DNA from 2 places in the Afipia sp. GW821-FHT04G03 genome. Region 1 is predicted to be linked to the other one. Evidence: riboswitches for the same ligand, from Rfam matches in the RefSeq annotation. Region 1 holds a riboswitch; the other holds the start of a gene.

Region 1 (3,295 bases):
CCCGATGGCTTCGCGCAAAACGCGCGAGGTGCCTTCCGGATAATCTTCCAGATGATCGGCGGCAGCCTTGTAGGCGGCGACGGCCTTGGGCGACGGTCCGAGCGGGGTCTCGTTCGCCGACAGCTTGAACACGCGGCCGCTCAGTCCCGCGCCGCTTTTGCCGGGCGTGTAGGGCGCAATATCGAGAATGCCTGGCTTCGGCACAGGGCGTGACATCGACTTAAACTCCGAAATGAAGACTTAGGCTTTGGATTGCGGGACCGTATAGCGCGTTGCATGGCTCCCGACGAGAGCCGATGAGCGCACCGAAGCCCCTGCCGCAAGCAGCGCGGCGGTGATTTTCGCAAGTCCGCCCGGGCCCGGAACCGAGATCAGCAGTGCCGCGCCGTCGGATGCGGTATCGGGAACGGCAATGATTTCCGAGAACGGCGACAACGCGCGGGCGACATCCGCGCTCCAGCCGGAGACGCGGACGCTCCACATCTCGACTTCGGTCACCATCGCATCCGCAGCGACGCGCGAGACGACGAACACCGGCAATGCGGCCGGATGGTCGGCGCGCTCGACGAACGGTAGCCGCGCAATAATTTTCGGTGTGCCGGCGGGTTCGAGCGCGATCCACCACGGCGAGCGGCTGCCGGTCGCGGAGATCAGCGCGAGATCGCCCTTGGATTTCGCCACCGCTTCCACGGCCGCTTCAGCGTTGAAATGCGCGACGAACGGAACGGTGAAACCGAAATGAAATCGCGCGGAGTCCCGCATCGCGGATTCGCCGACGGACAGATCGGCATGAACCGAGAAGGGCGCCTGCACGTAGGTGAAGGTCGAGATGATGACGCGCCAGATGCTCTCGACCGTGTCGAGCGGCAGCATACCGCGATGACGCTGCACCAGCCGGCGCATCATGTCGGCCTCGCGCGCGGGGCGGAAGGCGGAGCCCACTTCCTGCGTCTTCTTCACCGAGATCAGGCGGTCGATGATGTCGCCGCGCTTCATCAACAAGCCATGCACCTGCTCATCGATGGAATCGATTTCGAGGCGAAGGTCCTGCAGCGATGGCGGCGGCTTGGTCATGGTATCGCGACTTGTGTTTGCAGCCTGGAAGCTGCGATTGAGGCCGGTCTGAAAGGGGGTTGGCTGGCGCATTGATAGGCAGGGGAGCGCCTGAAAGCAAAGAAAACATTGGCAATTCTGACCTCGCGCAGCCGCAGGGGCGGTTCGCATCCCGCGGTGCAGCTTGACGAAAAGGCCGTTCGTGACTAGTAACTTAGCCATTCCGTGGTCATTTGAGCCGGCCGGCTTGCAGCCACGTTAAACAACTCGCTAAACAGGCCGGGGACATAAGTGATCCCGGCCGAACCTCGTTTCAGGCCGGGTTTTTTTATGGCCTGATTTCCGACGTTGGTCGCGAGACCTGCTGAGGAGGCCAGTATCAAGATGGTAAACGTCAAGCCCATTAACAACGCGGCGGCGCCGACCGGCGAGCGTGCGCATGAGGCGGATCACCCGACGTCGCTGGTCGCGCGGTTCGGCACCGACAAGCCGCTGCGGCTGGATTGCGGCGTCGATCTCGCGCCGTTTCAGATTGCCTATCAGGCGTATGGCCAACTCAACGCCGATCGCTCCAATGCCATCCTGATCTGCCATGCGCTGACCGGGGATCAGCATGTTGCGAACGTGCATCCTGTCACCGGCAAGTCGGGATGGTGGGAAACGCTCGTCGGTCCCGGCAAGCCGATCGACACCGACAAATACTTCATCGTCTGCTCCAACGTGGTCGGCGGCTGCATGGGCTCCACCGGTCCGTCATCGACGAACCCCGAGACCGGCAAGCCGTGGGGGCTGGATTTTCCGATGATCACCTTGCCTGATATGGTTCGGGCGCAGGCGATGCTGCTCGATCACCTCGGCATCGAGAAGCTGCTCGCCGTCGTCGGCGGATCGATGGGCGGAATGCAGGCATTGCAATGGGCTGCTGCCTATCCCGAGCGGGTGTTTTCCGCGCTGGCGGTGGCGTGCAGCACGCGGCACTCGGCGCAGAACATCGCATTCCATGAACTGGGCCGTCAGGCGGTGATGGCGGATCCGGACTGGCGCGGCGGGCGCTATTTCGAGGAAGACACCCATCCGCGCCGCGGTCTCGGGGTCGCGCGCATGGCGGCGCATATCACTTATCTTTCGGACGCGGCGCTGCATCGCAAGTTCGGGCGGCGATTGCAGGATCGCGAAGTGCCGACATTTTCGTTCGATGCGGATTTCGAGGTCGAGAGCTATCTGCGGCATCAAGGCTCGTCGTTCGTCGAACGCTTCGACGCCAACAGCTATCTCTACCTGACGCGCGCGATGGACTACTTCGATATCGCCGCCGACCACAATGGCGTGCTGGCGGAGGCCTTTCGCGGCACGCGCACGCGTTTCTGTGTCGTGTCGTTCACCAGCGACTGGCTGTTTCCAACGTCGGAATCCCGCGCGGTCGTGCATGCCCTCAACGCCGGAAGCGCGCGGGTGTCGTTCGCCGAGATCGAGACCGACAGGGGGCACGACGCGTTCCTGCTGGACGTGCCCGAATTCATCGAGATTTCCCGTGCGTTCCTGGAATCGGCCGCGTCCGCGCACGGCCTGACCTAGGAGCGCGCATATGACCATCCAGGATCAGGCCTTCAAACCGACCGCGATTTTGCCCGTGACCGAGAACGGCTACCGCGCCGACCATCTGCTAGTGGCGGAGATGGTGCCGCCCGGATCGAAGGTGCTGGACGTCGGCTGCGGCGAGGGCGACCTGCTGCAACTTTTGGAAAAGCGCGGTGTCGATGGCCGCGGCATCGAACTGTCGCGCGAGGGCGTCAATCGTTGCGTCTCCAAGGGCCTCGCGGTCGTGCAGGGCGATGCCGACACCGACCTCGTCAATTATCCTGACGATGCGTTCGATTATGTTTTGCTGTCGCAGACGTTGCAGGCGACGCGCCAGCCGCGCGTGGTTCTGGAAAACCTGCTGCGCATCGGGCACCGGGCGATCGTGACGTTTCCGAATTTCGGGCACTGGAAAATGCGCCTTCAGCTTCTGGTCAAGGGCCAGATGCCGCGCACCGATAATCTTCCGGCGACGTGGTACGACACGCCGAACATCCACTTCTGCACCATCAAGGATTTCGTGCAGCTCTGCGACGAGATCAACGTCAAGATGGAGCGCGCGGTGGCGCTTGACCTCTACGGCAGGCCGCTGCGGCTCAATGCGCCGTGGTGGTTCTGGAACATGTTCGGCGAGCAGGGTGTTTTTCTGCTGAGCCGCCGCGAT
Region 2 (3,295 bases), 970 kb from region 1:
TCGGATCCCGAAATGCCTAGGTCCGGAAATGCTTCGACAGCTTGAGGCCCTGCCCCTGATAGTTGGACGCAATCTTCTGGCCATAAAGCGCGTCCGGGCGCGACAGCATTTTCTCGTAGACAAGACGGCCGACGATCTGGCCGTGCTCGAGAATGAACGGCACTTCGCGCGAGCGCACTTCCAGCACCGCGCGCGAACCCTGCCCACCGGCGCCTGCGTAGCCGAAGCCCGGATCGAAGAAGCCTGCGTAGTGGACGCGGAATTCGCCGACCAGCGGATCGAACGGCACCATCTCGGCGGCAAAATCGGGCGGCACCTGCACCGCTTCCTTGGAAGCAAGAATATAGAACTCGCCGGGATCGAGGATCAGGCTGCGATCCGGCCGTGCACGGATCGGCTCCCAGAATTCGCCGACGGTGTAGCCGGAGCGGCGGTCGACATCGACCACGCCGGTATGACGCTTGGCGCGATAACCGACAAATCCGTCGGAGCCTTCGCCGCTGAGGTCGACACTGAGCGCCACTCCACCGGCGAGATCGGCGTCGTCGCTGTCGACCAGGCGCTCGGCCGCGTGCAGCGCGTGCAGTTCATCGGCATCGAGCAACGGATGACCAACGCGGAAACGGATCTGCGATAGCCGCGATCCTTCGCGCAGCAGCACCGGAAATGTCTTGGGACTGATCTCCGCGTAGAGCGGGCCGTGATAGCCCGCCGCGATCATGTCGAAGCGCCGCGTGCCGTCGGCGATCACGCGCGTGAAGACGTCGAGCCGTCCGGTCGAGCTTTTCGGATTGGCGGCTGCGAGAATCGTCGGCGGCAGCGCAAGGCTTTCCAGCAGCGGCACGATGTAGACGCAGTTGGTCTCCAGCACCGCGCCATCGGACAGGTCGATCTCGTGCAGCTTCAATTCGTCGATACGCTGCGCGACGGTGATGTCCGGCCCCGGCAGGAAGCTCGCACGCACGCGATAGGCAATCGCGCCAAGGCGCAGATCGAGGCTGGCCGGCTGGATCTGACTTTCAACGAACGGGTATTCGGGCAGGATCAATCCGGCATCCGCCATCGCCGCGATCATGCGGTCGGGCAGAATTCCTGTCGCGCCGGGGGCGAGCGTGAAAGCCACCTGTTCAATCCCTATCTGCCTGTCATGTCGGGCAAAACCCACGTTTACCCGTTATCCGATGAGGTGCTTGACGGAAAGACCATGCGGGATTAAGCCTAGGACTTATCCCGTGGTCATTTGAGCCGGCCGGCTTGCAGCCACGTTAAATAACTCGCTAAACAGGCCGGGGACAGTGTGATCCCGGCCCATGGATTAATTTCCAGGCCGGTTTTTTTGTGTCCACCGCAGGGTGGCCACGATGGAGTGCACATGTCCGAGACCAAGACGCCCGCGGCAAAGCCGCAATCCCCCACCCGCAACTATCGCCCCGAGACCCGCCTCGTGCATTCCGGCACGCTGCGCTCACAGTACGGCGAAACCTCCGAAGCGTTGTTCCTGACGCAGGGTTTTATCTATGACACCGCCGAGCAGTGCGAAGCACGCTTCACCGGCGCGGACCCCGGCTTCCTTTATTCGAGGTTCTCGAATCCGACAGTCGCGATGTTCGAGCAGCGCATGGTCGAACTTGAAGGCGCTGAAGCCGCGCGCGCCACCGCCACCGGTATGGCCGCCGTCACCACCGCAATTCTTGCCCCGCTGAAAACCGGCGATCACGTTGTCGCGGCCAAGGCGCTGTTCGGCTCATGCCGATATGTCGTGGAGGATCTCCTGCCGCGCTATGGCATCGAATCCACGCTGGTCGACGGCCACGATCTCGATCAGTGGCAAAAGGCGATGAGGCCGAACACCAAATCCTGTTTCCTCGAAAGCCCAACCAACCCGACCCTCGATGTGGTCGACATCGCAGCGGTGGCCGAGATCGCACACAGCGCCGGTGCGCGGCTGATTGTCGACAATGTATTCGCGACGCCGATCTGGCAGAGCCCGCTCGCGCTCGGCGCCGATGTCGTGGTGTATTCGGCGACCAAGCACATCGACGGCCAGGGCCGCTGCCTCGGCGGCATCATCCTGTCGTCGGATGACTTCATTCAGGAGCACATCCATACATTCCTGCGCCAGACCGGCCCTGCCATGTCGCCGTTCAACGCCTGGGTGCTGCTGAAGGGACTCGAGACGCTAAGCATCCGCGTCAAGGCGCAGACCGAGACGGCGGGAGCGATTGCCGACGTGCTGGCGAAACATCCGAAAATTTCGCGGCTGATCTATCCGGGCCGCGCCGATCATCCGCAGGCCGCCATAGTGAAGAAGCAGATGCGCGCAGGTTCGACACTGATCGGCTTCGAGGTGAAGGGCGGCAAGGCGGCGGCGTTCCGCACGCTCAATGCACTCAAACTGGCGCGGATTTCCAACAACCTCGGCGATTCAAAAAGCATCGTCACGCATCCGGCGACCACGACGCATCAGCGTCTCACACCGGAGGCGCGCGCCGAACTCGGCATCAGCGAAGGATTCATTCGCTTCTCGGCCGGGCTCGAACATCAGGACGATCTGATCGAGGATCTCACTGCAGGACTCGAGAAGGCGTGAGTCGAAACCCCGACCCGCGCGGGCAAAGAACGGCGTCGCTTCCGCTCGCCTTTGACCCGCGCATCCATCTAAAAAACTTTCGAGAAGGTGGATTGCCGGATCAAGCCCCAATGACAAATAGGAAAGCCCTTCGCTCTCACATCGGGCGGTAGGTCATGACATTGCTCGGGATGTTGACCCCGGCCTTCACCTGCCCGACCGACTTGATGATCGTGTCGCCGAGCAGCTGGGCGAAGCAGGCGTAGCCCCAGTCATTCATGTGCAGGCCGTCGCCGATCACGAATTTATCGAACGGCATTTTCTCGTCTTCGTGCCACTGACGCATCACTTCAAAACGCGGGAACACCGCCACGTTCTTGAGCTTGGCGACCTCGCCGATCACCTTCACCATCTTGCTGGCGTTTTCCGTTTTCGAGGCGACCGCAGGAACGTATTGCGGATCGATCAGCACAACATCGACACCCTTGGCCTGAAGACGTGAGATTCCGTCCTCCACCAGCGCCGCCGTCGCGGCGATATCGCTGGCCGTACCCTTGACGACGGTGTTAGTGCCGAGTTGCCAGATCACGAGATCCGGATTGGCATCGAGCACGGCGGCGTTGAACCGCTTCATCATTTCGGGGGCATCCTGTCCGCCCATGCCGCGATTGATGATGCTGATGTCGGCGGTCGGAAACTTGCGGCGCAACTGGTCAGCGAGACGGT

What was found. Region 1 has a riboswitch for S-adenosylmethionine ahead of metX (homoserine O-acetyltransferase MetX). Riboswitches for the same ligand answer to the same signal wherever they lie in the genome.
Region 2: it holds a riboswitch for S-adenosylmethionine, as region 1 does, so the genes downstream of both, AC07UB_RS09690 (O-succinylhomoserine sulfhydrylase) here and metX (homoserine O-acetyltransferase MetX) in region 1, are expected to answer to the same signal.

The regions. Positions count from the first base shown of each region.
Region 1 covers NZ_JBWKSV010000002.1:1,053,889-1,057,183, forward strand. Annotated here, with positions in the region: gene hisC (histidinol-phosphate transaminase) at 1-216, opposite strand, end outside; gene AC07UB_RS14355 (chorismate mutase) at 241-1,074, opposite strand; SAM riboswitch at 1,269-1,348, shown strand; gene metX (homoserine O-acetyltransferase MetX) at 1,438-2,628, shown strand; gene metW (methionine biosynthesis protein MetW) at 2,639-3,295, shown strand, end outside.
Region 2 covers NZ_JBWKSV010000002.1:86,472-89,766, forward strand. Annotated here, with positions in the region: gene AC07UB_RS09685 (2'-deoxycytidine 5'-triphosphate deaminase) at 17-1,123, opposite strand; SAM riboswitch at 1,223-1,302, shown strand; gene AC07UB_RS09690 (O-succinylhomoserine sulfhydrylase) at 1,373-2,590, shown strand; gene AC07UB_RS09695 (SGNH/GDSL hydrolase family protein) at 2,727-3,295, opposite strand, start outside.